3 regions of the Xenorhabdus cabanillasii genome follow, and region 1 is predicted to be linked to each of the others. Evidence: predicted binding sites of a transcription regulator. Region 1 holds the regulator's gene; each other region holds the start of a gene.
The links. Region 1 encodes LexA, which represses DNA repair genes until DNA is damaged. Its sites were predicted from a motif close to TNCTGTATGTACATACAGNA; they were not measured.
Positions count from the first base shown of each region.

Region 2: a site for LexA is predicted at 1,394-1,413, ahead of sulA (SOS-induced cell division inhibitor SulA). Genes of this name have one in related genera too.
Region 3: a site for LexA is predicted at 3,916-3,935, ahead of mutH (DNA mismatch repair endonuclease MutH). Genes of this name have one in related genera too.

Region 1 is NZ_QTUB01000001.1:909,885-915,247, forward strand. Features, by position in the region: gene plsB (glycerol-3-phosphate 1-O-acyltransferase PlsB) at 1-1,325, opposite strand, end outside; gene BDD26_RS04545 (diacylglycerol kinase) at 1,463-1,834, shown strand; gene lexA (transcriptional repressor LexA) at 1,953-2,570, shown strand; gene zur (zinc uptake transcriptional repressor Zur) at 2,708-3,172, opposite strand; gene BDD26_RS04560 (DUF2628 domain-containing protein) at 3,414-3,827, opposite strand; gene BDD26_RS04565 (hypothetical protein) at 3,919-4,104, opposite strand; gene dusA (tRNA dihydrouridine(20/20a) synthase DusA) at 4,192-5,229, shown strand; gene BDD26_RS04575 (quinone oxidoreductase) at 5,259-5,363, opposite strand, start outside.
Region 2 is NZ_QTUB01000001.1:3,972,882-3,978,244, forward strand. Features, by position in the region: gene BDD26_RS17920 (hypothetical protein) at 1-571, shown strand, start outside; gene BDD26_RS17925 (TfoX/Sxy family DNA transformation protein) at 583-1,182, opposite strand; gene sulA (SOS-induced cell division inhibitor SulA) at 1,432-1,992, shown strand; gene ompA (porin OmpA) at 2,349-3,644, shown strand; gene matP (macrodomain Ter protein MatP) at 3,725-4,189, opposite strand; gene BDD26_RS17945 (AAA family ATPase) at 4,396-5,363, shown strand, end outside.
Region 3 is NZ_QTUB01000001.1:2,171,222-2,176,584, reverse strand. Features, by position in the region: gene leuA (2-isopropylmalate synthase) at 549-2,165, shown strand; gene leuB (3-isopropylmalate dehydrogenase) at 2,168-3,289, shown strand; gene mutH (DNA mismatch repair endonuclease MutH) at 4,174-4,863, shown strand; partial or broken gene BDD26_RS19750 (ornithine decarboxylase) at 5,345-5,363, shown strand, end outside.

The DNA.
Region 1 (5,363 bases):
CGTAGCTCTTTGGCATAAGTCGCAACTTCCATCACATGTTCGTAACCGATATAGATTGGCACAATGGTGATAGGGCGTGATTCTCCGCGCAGCATTGCCTGTAATGTCATCGAAAGTGTACCAGTTTTCGGATCGAGCAGGCGGCCTGTCCGGGAACGTCCTCCTTCAACAAAATATTCAACAGAATAACCACGGGAAAACAGCTCTCCCAGATATTCGCGGAAAATTGTCGAATAGAGTTTGTTACCTTTAAAAGTGCGGCGGATGAAGAATGCACCAAGGCGGCGGAATATCGGCCCTGCTGGCCAGAAATTCAGGTTAATACCGGCTGCAATATGTGGTGGAACCAGCCCCTGGTGATAAAGCACGTAAGAAAGCAGCAGGTAATCCATATGGCTGCGATGGCATGGAACATAGACCAGTTCATGACTATCTTGTGCCAATTGGCGGATCCGTTCGGCATTATGGACATTGATACCCTGATAGAGGCGGTTCCACGTCCAGCTCAAAACACGGTCTGTTATGCGTACAGTTTCATAGGAGAAATCCGCTGCAATCTCTTCCAGCATATTGATAGCGTTTTGTTTTGCTTTCTCTGGCGAGATTTTCTTGCTACGGGCTTCATCGGCAATGGCTTTTTCAATGGCCTTGGATGCCAGTAATTTTCTGAACAGATCCTGTCGGGCAGGTAAACGTGGTCCGACTGCGGCCAGACGTTGACGGGAATAGTGGATCCGTGCAACACGGGCAAGTTTATTGGCAATAATCGTATCCGTACCATGATCATCGGCTATACTGCGCAATGAAACAGGCGTGGAGAAACGAACAAAACTATCCCGCCCGAGCCACAGGATTGCAAAAAACTTCTGGATCCCATTGAGAAGGCGCAACTGTGGTGCTGTATTTGTTTCTTGCCCTTCACGTCCCGGGGAACGTCCAAACATCACGGAAACGGGCACCATCTGAATATCCAGATTAGGGTTATTGCGATGTAAGTCCAGATAAGAATGAAAAATCTTTACGGACTCATGCTTGGGCGCATAACAGCGGAACACTCGTGGGCCGTCATCAATAAAAACACAACTTGGGAGCTGTGTATCATCAATATCCAAAGGATTTAAAGGATCTGGTAGATCTTGAGCCAGACATTGTTGACGCAAGGTCAATAAGTCGGCTTTTGAATGATACGGGAGCACATACAAAATAGGCCGGGTCGTATCAAGACTCAACTCTTGAATGGGAGCCGTTGGAATAAGTTTACTTTTTACTAAAATTTTTATCGGAAAATTCAATAACTTGTAATATATTTTACGCCAAGCTGACATAACTGCTTTAAGCCTCTTATTAGCAATGCGTCGCAAGCATACCAGAAACAGATTTTGAGATCTGTGGAAATAAGATAATAATAAGATATAAAAGTTATATGATCTTAAAACTATTATGATTATTGAAGAAAGTTTTTATGGCGAATCAATCAACAGGCTTGAGCCGTATTATTAAAGCGGCGAGGTATTCAGCAAAAGGTATTAAAGCCGCGTGGCAGAATGAGGCTGCATTTCGGCAAGAGGTAATTTTAGCTATCTTAGCGGTTATTGTGGCATTTTCCTTTGATTTTGGCATGCTTGAGAGACTTTTTCTCATTAGCTCTGTCATATTGGTGGTTATTGTTGAAGTGCTAAACAGTGCAATTGAGGCTGTGGTTGATCGAATCGGCAGTGAATATCACGCATTGTCGGGGCGAGCAAAAGATATGGGCTCTGCTGCCGTATTTTTAGCTGTTATTTTGGCACTGTTCATCTGGGTAACAATCATTGGGTCGTATTTTATACGCTAAGGTGATTTATTTTTCGTCAAAATTCGTTATTTAGCGGCTTTTACATTCTGACAGGTTCCCAATTCAATTTTAGCTGTATATACTCACAGTCAGACTGTATAAACAAACAGGGGGCGAAATGAAAGCATTAACTGCCAGGCAGCAACAGGTTTATGATTTGGTGCGTGACCATATTTCGCAAACGGGTATGCCACCGACACGTGCTGAAATTGCAGCACGCCTTGGTTTTCGTTCACCTAACGCAGCAGAAGAGCATTTAAAGGCACTGGCGCGTAAAGGGGTGATAGAAATTGTCGCTGGTGCTTCCAGAGGAATCCGTTTGCTGCTTGAAGAGGAGGATGAAGGTACGGGATTACCACTAATCGGTCGTGTTGCTGCTGGTGAACCACTATTGGCTCAGGAACACATCGAAAGTCATTACAAAGTGGATCCGGAATTATTTAAACCAAATGCTGATTTTCTATTGCGTGTTCGCGGTATGTCAATGAAAGATATCGGTATTATGGATGGTGATTTGCTTGCTGTGCATAAAACGCAGGATGTTCATAACGGGCAGGTTATCGTCGCACGGATTGAAGATGAAGTCACAGTAAAACGCTTCAAACAAACAGGAAACAGAATTGAACTGATTGCTGAGAATCCTGAATTTGAGCCTATCGTTGTGGATTTACGCAAACAGAATTTTACCATTGAAGGATTGGCAGTTGGCGTTATTCGTAACGGGGATTGGTTCTGATTGTAAAAGCGGATAATTACAGTTTGCCATTTTGGGCGGTCATTTTTCATTGTTCCCGCGAATCAAAAGATTATCTGGGAACTTGGAAATTAATAAACTTTTCAGTGATGACCGCCTAATAAAACGAATTTTAAAACTTATTCCGTACAGGAATTCATTTCATGGCAGGAAGAGCACAAGCCGTGAACTTCTATCACACTGTGTCGCAGATTAAATCCTGCATCTTGCGCTAACTTTTGTATAGCTGATTCAATATCTTTAGCATCCTGTTCGGTAACAGAACCACAATTATCACAAAGAAACATAGCTGATGTATGACAAGGTTCTTCAAAGTGATGACAAATCACATAACTATTCGTAGATTCTATTTTGTGGACAAAGCCCTGTTCCAGTAAAAACTCCAACCCACGATAGACTGTCGGCGGTTTTGCCTGTGGCTCAGCTTCACGGAGCAGATCCAGCAAATCATAGGCACTTATTGCACCTGGTTGTGCTGAAATTAAACGCAGAATTTCAAGGCGTTGGGGTGTTAAACGAACCCCTCGTGACAGGCAGATTGCCTCAGCCCGTGTCAGTAACTTTTTTTGATTGATAGTTTTCATTACATCCTTCACACCCAGCATATGCCAATGGTTGTAATGTTATCATGTTTTTCAATTCGTAGCTTCGTAGCTGAAATCTGCTTAATGGTCATGACTCTGCCATTCTCCTTGATTACCAATTAATAAATTATTTTCTCTAAATAACATGTCAAAATTGTTGGGTATTTTCTTACTCCCCTGCGACGCGAGGAGTAAGATATCCTCATCATTATTATCTTTTAGAATAGAATGTTAATTTGGATCATTTTTCATCGAAGAATATACCCTTAAAAGGGTTCCAGCTATCATCACCTTTTATTTCTTTCAGATAGTAGGCATAGTTGGCTGAAAGTCCATATAGGAAAGCAAATGCTACTCCTATAGCATTATAAAAATTATCTGATAATTCAAGGCTGAATATTGAATCTATAATTCCTAAAATAAAAATTATTGCAAAAATAAATCCAAGTAACGTTAATCCTTTTTTCCATAATCCGAGAATAATGAAATAAATAAAGTTAAAGAATACTGCAAAAAAATTCATATTTATCTTGATCTGTTTAAGAAAAGGTAAATTTCTTAATGCTTCTCGGTTCTTTTTAGATGCTGGTGAACCATTATTTTCAAAGAATTCGAAACGTTCTTGCCATTTTTCAGAATATTTAGATTTATCCATTGTTTTTCCTTAATTATATTTAATTCAATATCATCTATCTACACCGCTGCTTGCGGCGGGGATATTTATTTATGTATATGGAATCATACTCTTAAATTAATGGTAAAAATAGAAAAGCCAGCAATAACAACACAAAATCAACCATTGAGTTTATATATAAGCCGCTTAACTGAGACTTTTTACGTCTAATTTCAACATCAATATCAGAAATAATACCTAATGTTGTTGTATCAATACCATCTGCGCGGAGGCGTTTTTCTATGCTATAGTAGGCCATAATTGAAGTCCTCCTATCCGGGTCCCCAAATTAACGGGGTGCTGTTAGGGGTACTGGTAATTCAAAAATAGCCTAAAACAACCTTAAATGCACGAAAATATACAGAAACTAAAACATAGTGAATTCACTGATATACCAACTAGAAAAGGGGGACTTAAGCCTTCCCGCTTCTCAGTTGCGCCCATGCTAGACTGGACTGACCGCCATTGCCGTTATTTCCATCGCCTGTTAAGTAAAGAAGCGCTGCTTTACACAGAAATGGTCACCACAGGCGCAATTATTCATGGCAAAGGGGACTATCTGGCTTATAACGAGCAAGAGCATCCGCTGGCGTTGCAATTGGGCGGCAGCGAACCCCAGGCATTGGCACACTGTGCTAAGATAGCGCAAGAGCGTGGTTACGATGAAATTAATTTGAATGTCGGTTGCCCGTCTGATCGTGTGCAGAATGGTCGTTTTGGTGCGTGTTTGATGGGAGAGGCTGCGCTGGTAGCCGATTGTGTCAAGGCGATGCAGGATGTTATAGATATTCCTGTCACAGTTAAAACCCGCATCGGTATTGATGAGCAGGATAGCTATGAGTTTTTATGTGATTTCATTGATACAGTCGTGAAAAACAGTGAGTGCGATCATTTTGTGATCCATGCGCGCAAAGCGTGGTTGTCTGGTTTGAGTCCAAAAGAAAACCGTGAAATTCCGCCTTTGGATTATCCAAGGGTCTATCAATTGAAAAAAGATTTTCCACAACTGATGCTTTCTATTAATGGTGGAATTAAATCATTGGAAGAAGCGAAGCAGCATTTACAGCATGTTGATGGTGTGATGATTGGGCGGGAAGCTTACCAAAATCCAGCTATTCTGGCTCATGTGGATCGTGAATTATTTGACCAAACTGCTCCCGTGACAGATACCGTTGAGGTGGTTAAGGCGCTTTATCCTTATATCGAACAAGAATTGTCAAGAGGTACTTATTTAGGGCACATTACCCGCCATATTTTGGGCATTTTTCAGGGTATTCCTGGTGCACGCCAATGGCGTCGTCATTTGAGTGAGAATGCGCATAAACCTGGTGCTGACATTATGACTGTTGAAAAAGCATTGGAAATGGTAACAGAGCGGATGTAATCCGCTCAGGTGCTTGTTCAAAATGGGAATCATGGTATCAACAAACTGGAACCGTGGGTTGCACGGCTTTCCAGTGTCTGGTGTGCTCTTACCGCTTCGCTTAGTGGAAACTTCTGATTTTCTCGGACATCTAC
Region 2 (5,363 bases), 3.1 Mb from region 1:
GCTGGGAAATTATCAGATAGTTCCTCCCATTGTTCATAGCTCTGTGTATCAATATATGATGGATTCCTCCGAATCTGATGGCATTCAGATCACACCAGGCGGTATTGATACTGTTTATGCTGACACCTCTGACTTTTATTTCCATTTTCTTCAAGATTTACTGACTATTTCCAATCTAAATCAGGAACCCAATATTACTATTTCCGGCAGTGGGAATACTATTAACAAACTAGCAAACTTATTTTCCCAAACACATCCGCATATTAAAACTGGCTGCCTTGAACGGCAGGATTTTCTGCAAAACTACATCATGCCCGTAAAGTTTTGGCAAACCCTTGGAATACAAAAGTGTCATAATTTATTCATCAATAACTCAAAGGAACGACAACGAGTCATAAATATGATTAATATTTTAAAACTTAAATTCACTATCTATTTTCTCAACAGACTATCAATAATTTCAACAAGTTCAATAATTTTTTATATCCTATTGCGGAATATTGATACCAAAAGCACTGATGCCAAAGATAGGGACTGTGCCCCTATCTTTCATTTTTATCGTGAAGGGTAATTTTAATTACTTCATTCTAATTCTTTATGCCAGAGCAACAAATCATGTCGTAATTTTTCTGGTAAAACAGCGACATGACAACCTTCTATTGCACCAGCCAACGCAAGCAATACATTAACACTCGTCTTTTTCCTATTTCGTTGCAATTTAAGATAAGTCGCTTTTGCTCCCAGCATGCGCAATTCTTCTATTTTAGATATGCCTACTTTCCACAATTGACGCTCCAAAACTATCCCCAGATTGGGAAGATCCTTTAACCTGAGAGGTATTTTCTGCCTGCCGATGATATCTGCTAATGTACATTGATAGGACAAGTTGATATATTCAAATAACTGCTTTTGATCCTGCCAAAGTGACTCACCGACTCGGTAATACCGCAAAGCCACTGGAATGCCTCTTTTTGAATAGATAAACTTCTCCATGCCTCTGACTTTAAATAATAGCTCTGCATGACTATTTCCTCGTAAATAAAGCTCTCCCTCAGAACTCAGGGCGAACAAGACTCCATCAATTGATAATCCAACTCCACCAAATTGAGACTTCTTTTTAAGTTTTCCCAGTGAAGATACACTATGTTCCAATTGATCAAAACGAGCCCCAGATAAAAACATTTTTATCACTCCATGAATTATATCCTGCTTAAATATTTTATATGCTATATCCATGTTTGCTATTAATTAAATAGATAACAAGAACAAGTAATTAAAACCATACTCAATCTGTTCCAACCTGCCAATCATTAAGTTAGAAAAAAACTGTTTTATGTGAATTTTTGCGAAGCGCTTTGAAAAAAATACCCTTGCTTTTAGACAAACAACAGAGTACTGTATAAATATACACGTATCATGGTGGAGTGAATTATGAATATTCAATTAATTTTGGAATATCTTATTGAGAATAAAATTGGCCGTAATAGAGCTCAAAAAATAGATAATGTGACAAATATCACATCCTCAAAATTACTATCTTCTATTGAATCTGGTCAGTCCACTTTACAAGCGACAAATGCTGTAGTTAGAGAATTGCTCTACAATGAGCAACAATCTATGATCAATCAAATCCTTCTTCCTTTATTGCATCAATCCGGGAATGAAAATAGATGGTTACTCTGGATTACACCTAATAGGAAACTAAGCCGTCAATGGCTAATAAATTCAGGCTTACCTTTAAGTAAAATTGTTCAGTTAAACCAAATCCTTCCCATTGCCTCTCCTAACGCCATGGAGAAAGCACTATCAAGTGGCAATTACAGTGTAGTTTTAGGATGGCTGCCAGAATTATCTGAACATGAGGTACAAAAGCTACAATTGGCAGCTCATAAAGGTACAGCATTAGGTTTGATTATGCGTCCACAGAATTTATCCGGCCAACTCAAGATATTACCAAGCACAATAAAAGTTCATTCTATTTACTATCATTGAATTAAATTAGGATTTATCTCAATATTTTTTATAGTAAACAGTCCTCCACTGATATCTGCTCTTCTTTATAAGAAAATTCAACGTATTATAACAGTAAATATCGTAAATTACCGTCAGTAACATTTAGCATTTGTAATTGTACATTTAAAAAATTTGCGTCACGAATCATAGTGTACTTGTAAGTTTCAAAGTTCGTTGTAGACTTTACAAAGTCGGGTTGTATTGTACTTTCTAATCCTATATTTCAGGAGCCATCTATTGATAGAAGTGCATATATCCAACTAAATATCTCAACTAATGGCCAATAATAAGACTTTTAAGGCTAACTGCTTATTTGGATGATAACGAGGCGTACAATGAAGAAGACAGCTATCGCAGTGGCAGTAGCAACTTTCGCAACTATTGCTCAAGCAGCTCCAAAAGAGAATACCTGGTATGCTGGTGCTAAGTTAGGTTGGTCCCAGTTTAATAAGACAAAATTTACTGACTTCGGTTCTAATGCAGCAATATCGTATCCAACAAGAAAGCCGGGCCTTTCCCCGAGCGGAAAACCTTTTAAAGGAGATTATCGCCCCACCCAGCCGTTTGCCGCAACAGGTGATGCGATAAACAGAAATCAACTGGGTACTGGAGCTTATATAGGTTATCAGGCAACTCCATATTTGGGCTTCGAATTGGGTTATGACTGGTTAGGGCGCATAAAATATAAAAGCTCCGCCAATAATGGGGATTTTCGTGCTCAGGGTGTCCAGTTAACAGCAAAATTAAGCGTTCCGGTTACGAATGATTTAGATGTTTATACTCGCCTGGGAGGGATGGTATGGCATTCAAAGGCTGCAGCCCATTATAATTCTAAAGACATATCTTATACAGGTGAATTTTTTTATGATCCGAAAGATATCAATTCATATTTATACAAATATCCGTCAAACGCCTGGTCGCCAACTACAGACAAAGTAAATGTGAAAACCAGTAGCACAGGTATTTCTCCATTAATAGCGATTGGTGCTGAGTATGCACTAACCAAAAATCTGGCAACTCGTTTGGATTACCAGTGGACCCCAAAAGTAGGCCGAGGGGGGGATGGTAACTCACGTCTGGATGGTCGTGAGGCTGCTATCGGTGCCCGTCCGAATATTGGCCTGCTAACTGTTGGTATTTCTTACCGTTTTGGTCAGGATGAAGCAATCCCGGTTGCTACACCTGTTACTCCGGCTCCAACTCCTGCTACCGAGAAAAAGAGCTTTACCCTACGCTCTGATGTTCTGTTCAACTTCAATAAATCAACATTGAAACTTGAAGGCAAGCATGAGTTGGATAATCTCTATAACCAACTAACGAAAATTGACCCAACTCAGGGACATGTTTTAGTAATCGGTTATACTGACCGTATTGGTAGTCAACGCTATAATTTGCCTCTGTCTCAAAAACGTGCTCAATCCGTTGTAGACTATCTGGTAGCAAAAGGTATCCCCGCAAACAGTATTCAAGCTGAAGGTCGCGGTAAAGAAGATCCTGTTACTGGGTCAGCATGTAATAACATCAAAATTCGCGCTAAATTGATTGATTGCCTGGCACCAGACCGCCGTGTGATTATCAATATTCAAGGTACTCAGGAAATTAATCAGACTCAACCAAAAGTATCTCTGTAATATGCTCATTAGTAATAGAAGTGCAAACCCCATGTTCACACATGGGGTTTTATTTTGCAGTAAGCTTCATCTGTCATCGGCTATAATTTGTTGGATTCTTTCCCTAAAATAGCAGCTAAATCCTGTTTCAAGCTTAACATTTGGTGAGTGTATTTTTCTTTATATTCGGCATCTTCCAATAGTTGCACTATTGTTTCTGATAACGTCTTACCCTGGCGCTGGGAGAGATTTGAAAGACGCTGCCAGACATGAAAATCCAAATCGATAGACTTTTTACGCGAATGCTGATGTTCAGCATTAAAATGGCGTTTACGTCGTGCCCGAATAGTTTGTTTCATGCGATTGGATAAATCCTGATTCATGTGCTGTGACATCCATTGCATTACCTTGACAGGTTCTCGTTCCAGTTTCAGTAATTCATTAACCGCATCCTGAGCAGCACTTTTTTCGATATATTTAGTAATTGGCTCACCTTCACGATACTTTTTCACCAAATAAGTCCATTTCCAGCCACATTCCAGATTTTCCAATTGTTGATATTTCATTTCATCTCTCAGTGACAGCGTAACCTAAATTAAGCATAGCAATTATTTATCTAAATTGCTCATAACAACACAAGATACTGAAATATTTTATGGATAGTTAATGAGTTAACACGAATATTATCTTTTTCAAAGATTATAACATGTTGGTTCACTGCCTAATCTTGTATAATAAATGTTTCTTTTTTTCACTACATGTAGCTATCACTTTGACGAATCTAAAATTAGACTGGCAGTCATTACAGCCAGACAGTGCACCTTATCAAGCACTTTTCAATTCTGTTGCTGAATTGCCTACTATTACCATAGAAGCAATTCAACCTAGATTGCATAATGGGCTAACACTTTTTTGTCAGGCCAACTTACGTCAATCTTTTATGTTGTTAAAAGCAGAGGAGAGTGATGCCTATCTGGCGCTTTTGTCTGATACAGTTTCTGCATTATTACCAGGAAATCATTCCAATGTTGGAGGCTACTATCAGATTGAACACCAAACCATCACGTGGCACCCGTCTGATGAAGGCCCTTTCGCACCAAATCAGCGTGTTGCTTATCGTGAGTGGATTGAACCGGAACAATTGTTTGGTAATATCTATACACATCAAGGCGTGCTTCAGTTACAACCGGGGCTTATTCATCACGTTAATGGTGGCGTCCTAATTTTACCTCTGCGCACTCTGTTATCCCAACCTTTAATGTGGGTTCGCCTCAAGCAGATGATCATTCAGCGCCGTTTTGATTGGTTATCACATGATGAGAATCGTTCCTTACCTCTGCCAATTCCCTCAATTCCGTTAGATTTACATCTGATTCTTGTAGGAGATCGATTGAGCCTTGAAGAGTTACACGCTATCGAACCAGAGCTGGCAATTAACGCTTTATACAGTGAATTTGAGCTGGATATGCCATTCCATGAAGAAGCGGATCTGGCAATATGGTGTCGCTATGTCAACGGACTCATTCAGCAACAAAAACTCCCATCTTTGAGTACCGATGCATGGCCAGAATTACTCAGACAGGCTATTCGCTATACTGAAGATCAATTCAGCTTGCCTTTAGATATTCAGTGGTTGAACCAAAAACTGACAACGGCAGCCAATTATCAGCAGGAAAATCAGATTACACTTCATTCTCTGCAACAGGCAGAAGAGAATCGACGTTGGCGCCATGCGTATTT
Region 3 (5,363 bases), 1.3 Mb from region 1:
TTTCAGAAAGTTTATTTTTATTAAAATGTAGTTATTATTTATATATCTAAGAACACCATAGTGAATACTCATTTCATCCCTGTCTCTTCAATGAACATCTGCGTAAAAGCACAAACATCATATCTATTATCCATTAAGGCCGGATTTTACTTCATATATTGATACGAAAAATAGATAAAAGCATCGCTAAAAATGTAAAAAATAGTCACTAAGGCTAAATGCAGGTCAAAAAAAGAACCATCAATGAATATTATTTATTCTTAAGTCATTATTTATGCTGCTTGACATTGTTTTGCAGATAACGTATCAATAAATATATCGAACCGATAATACTCGTTTAACAGATTTTCAAAGGTTGACTTACATGATCCACAATTTCCGTCTACTAAGCCTACTACTAATCGCCTTTAGTGTGCGCGGTATACTGGTAGACTGAATTCTAAGTTAACCTTTACCAGAGATAAAAAAACCCGCGCCGTACGCGGGTTTTTTTATACCGGCTCGGCGCTCTAAAACTCAACATGACAGACAATTGACAGGAGCACAACATGAGCCAGCAAGTCATTATTTTCGATACAACTCTGCGTGACGGGGAACAGGCGTTACAGGCCAGTTTAAGTGTGAAAGAAAAACTGCAAATCGCTTATGCATTGGAAAGACTGGGTGTTGATATCATTGAAGCCGGCTTCCCGGTTTCTTCTCCAGGGGATTTTGAATCAGTTCAGACTATTGCCCGTGAGATTAAAAACAGCCGCATCTGTGCATTGTCCCGCTGTGTTGATAATGATATTGACATTGCAGCTGAAGCTTTGAGAGTTGCAGAAGCCTTTCGGCTGCATGTGTTTTTAGCTACCTCCAGCCTGCATGTCGAACATAAATTAAGAAAAGGGTTTGACGATGTTATCGAAATGGCAGTTCGCTCTATCAAACGAGCACGCAATTATACCGATGATGTCGAGTTTTCCTGTGAAGATGCCGGCCGTTCCAATATCGATAACTTATGTCATATCGTAGAACAGGCTATCAAAGCAGGAGCAACAACGATCAATATTCCTGATACAGTCGGTTATACAACACCCTACCAATTTGGCGGTATTATCAAAACTTTATTTGATCGGGTGCCTAATATTGATCAAGCCATTATTTCTGTTCATTGCCATGATGATTTAGGCATGTCAGTAGCCAATTCCATTACCGCAGTTCAGGCCGGAGCCAGGCAGATTGAAGGAACAATTAATGGCTTAGGCGAGCGCGCCGGAAACTGTTCACTGGAAGAAGTGATCATGGCAATCAAAACCCGCCAACAGATGTTGGGAGTGCATACCAACATTAATCACAAAGAAATTTATCGTACCAGCCAATTAGTCAGCCAAATCTGCAATACCCCGATTCCAGCTAATAAAGCAGTTGTAGGCAGTAATGCTTTTGCCCATTCGTCAGGTATTCATCAGGATGGTGTGCTGAAAAACCGTGAAACTTACGAAATCATGACGCCGGATTCCATCGGCCTGAAAGATACCCAACTGAATCTGACTTCCCGCTCTGGCCGCTCTGCCGTAAAACATCGCATGACTGAAATGGGCTATCAGGAACAAGATTATGATCTGGATGCACTGTACCAAGCCTTCCTGCGGCTGGCAGACAAAAAAGGTCAGGTATTTGATTACGATCTGGAAGCATTGGTATTCATTAACCAACAACATCAGGAAAATGAATACTATCGACTGAATTATTTTAGCATCCAATCCGGCACCAATATTGTCCCAACAGCAACTGTACGTCTGGCTTGTGGTGATGAAATTAAATCTGAAGCTGCGACCGGAAATGGGACTGTCGATGCTATCTATCATGCTATTAATCGCATTACGGGTTATCCACTGAAATTGATCTCCTATCAATTATCCAGCAAAGGTCATGGTGAGGATGCTCTCGGACAGGTCAATATTATTGTGGAATGCTTTGGCCGCCGTTTTCATGGTATGGGTTTGGAGACGGATATCATTGAGTCATCTGCTAAGGCGATGATCCACGCCTTGAACAATATTTGGCAGGCAGAACAGGTTAAAAAAGAAAAGCAACGTATACAACACTTTCTTTCTAAAAACATTAACCAGAATATTTCCCAGAAAAATATGTCTCAGAACGTTACAAAGGAAGCGGAATAACGATGTCAATCCACTCTATTGCAAACAAACAAACATCAACTCACCATCATATTGCAGTATTACCCGGTGATGGCATTGGCCCTGAAGTCATGACACAAGCCTACAAGGTGTTGGATGCTATCCGTCATCGTTTTAATATCCGTATCACAACCAGCGAATACGACATTGGGGGAATTGCCATTGACCGGCATGGTAGCCCTTTACCTGAAGCAACAATCGTTGGTTGTGAAAAAGCAGATGCTATCCTGTTTGGCTCCGTTGGTGGCCCCAAGTGGGAACATTTACCACCAGCCAGTCAGCCAGAACGGGGCGCATTGCTACCATTACGCAAACATTTCAGACTATTCAGCAATCTGCGACCTGCGCGTTTATATGCTGGCTTAGAATCTTTTTGTCCGCTTCGTCATGATATTGCGGAAAAAGGTTTCGACATTCTATGCGTGCGTGAGTTGACTGGCGGGATCTATTTTGGTCAACCCAAAGGACGGGAAGGAGAAGGAAAATACGAACGGGCTTTTGATACTGAAATCTACCATCGCTTTGAAATAGAACGGATTGCCCGTATTGCTTTCGAATCCGCTCGCAAACGTCAGCATAAAGTCACTTCAATTGATAAAGCGAATGTTTTGCAAAGCTCTGTCTTATGGCGTGAAGTCGTTAGTGAGATTGCGAAGGAATATCCTGACGTTAAGATCAATCACATGTATATCGACAACGCCACCATGCAGTTGATCAAAGATCCTTCTCAATTTGATGTTCTGTTGTGCTCTAATATTTTTGGTGACATTTTATCCGATGAATGTGCCATGATCACCGGTTCAATGGGTATGCTGCCTTCTGCCAGCCTGAATGAAAAAGGATTTGGCTTATATGAACCTGCCGGCGGCTCTGCCCCTGATATCGCTGGCAAAAATATCGCTAACCCAATCGCCCAGATTTTATCCACAGCACTGTTGCTGCGTTATAGTCTTGGACGTGATGATATTGCAGATACTATTGAAAACGCTATCAATGACACACTGGAACAGGGTTATCGAACGGCTGATTTAGCAGGTAATGATAAAGCAGTGAGCACTGATAAAATGGGAGATATTATCGCCCGATATATTGCCGAAGAAAGTTAAGTGCTAAAAGTTAAGCGCTAAATTTAAATGAAGAAGGGCTAACATTGAAAAAAGCCAGTAAGTCACCTTACTGGCTGGTAAGATACCATTACTCAAAAAAATCGGGAGTCAATAAGTGAATTTTCCACTTATATACCCAATAGATTTCAAATTGCACGCGGCAGCAAGGGAACTTCCCGGGAGCATAGATAACTATGTGACCGGGGTGAGTAAGCACAGCCAACAAAGAAGCAACTTGAAAGGCGAAGGGTATAAGTGACTTTAAATCTGCATGGCTTACACCTCAGGAAGGATAATTCACAGAAAAAGCCAAAGTTATAAACAATTATAGTCTGACAATGATAATTTTATTCACTTTTTCTGTGGATATGTATGTGAAAAAGTCAGGGGTAAGACAGGTATAATTTTCTTTCACATTTTGCAATGTCTTATAAGATTAAATAAATACCTATTATTTTTCATTACGTTAATGTTTATACTTCCCTTTTTCACAACCTGTGCGATGCATCACAATTTTTCATCTTCCTCTCACTGAGCAAATATCAATCAATGGTGAATTTATCCACAGGATATGCCTTTTAGTTAAACAAAAATTGCTTATTTTTGTAGAAAACCACCTTTGATAAGGCTGTAAATCAAACCAGTAATCCCACTTTTTACTACTTATCCCATAAATCTGTGGATAACATGGTGTAAGATCCTGTTTATTATCATTGGGAATAGGTGAACAATCATAATAAGTCTATTTTTAATACTGAGAACATATGTGAAAAAATCTTTTATATCATGCTATTATCAAGTCAATCAGTGTACTAATAAACTTATAATGAACTCCCACAACTCCGTGTTCATTTTTTGAACACCATTAAATATATCTTATAAACATGCAATTCATACCGCCGGCACCACCAGAAAACGAACAACAATTACTCGAACGTGCTCAATCTCTGGCAGGTTTAACCATGGGAGAGCTGGCCGCACAGGCCAATCTTCCTATACCACCTAATTTGAAACGTGATAAAGGTTGGGTAGGCATGTTGCTTGAATACTATCTGGGCGCAAATGCAGGCAGTAAAGCTGAGCAGGATTTCGAACATATCGGCGTTGAATTGAAAACGATCCCGGTGGACAGAAAAGGTATACCTCTGGAAACAACCTTTGTCTGTGTCGCGCCTTTAACCGGTAACAGTGGTATCACATGGGAAAATTGCCATGTCAGACGCAAACTGTCACGTGTTCTATGGGTGCCTGTTGAAGGAGAAAGAGAAATTCCCCTTTCCGAACGTCGTATTGGTTCTCCACTCCTCTGGAGCCCAAATCCGGTTGAAGAAGAACTACTAAGATGTGATTGGGAAGAATTAATGGACTTAATCGTCTTAGGTAAAGTTGAGAATATTACCGCCCGTCACGGTGAAGTACTCCAATTACGCCCGAAGGCGGCAAATAGCCGGGCATTAACAGAGGCTATTGGTGAATATGGTCAACCAATTATGACACTTCCCCGCGGTTTCTATTTAAAGAAAAGTTTTACAGCCCCCTTATTGGCCCGTCATTTTTTCGTAGGATCTGGTTAATTCACTGAACTTATATAATATAAAACAAGTTATATTGATAAAAACAGTCTGATAATTTTATCAGAGCGCCGCTTTATTTTTTATTGTGGCATAGTAATCTCATTTGTATCAGTCATTATTTTTCACCCCTTATTTTTACTCATTAAAATTTAAATTTTATCTCTCATGATTTACTCCCTAACCTATCACGTAATAAACTGTAGGGTGCAACAAAACATCAATGATTTTCCCTATGGTATCCCTATATTTGACTACATACATGTAGTCACGTAGCATCATACAGCTAACAAAAATACAACTTAAAAAAGCACGAGCATAAAACAGTTAATAATCACATCTATTATCACTCTCCCATAAGTTCGGGTTGATTTTTATTTAATATAAGTAGATCGAAATGATGAAAAAACTTAATATTGCATGCAGTAATAATGTATGCACTCTTTTTAATAGTGAAAGAGAAACCATTAATATTAATGCCACCAATTTTACTGATCCCGGTA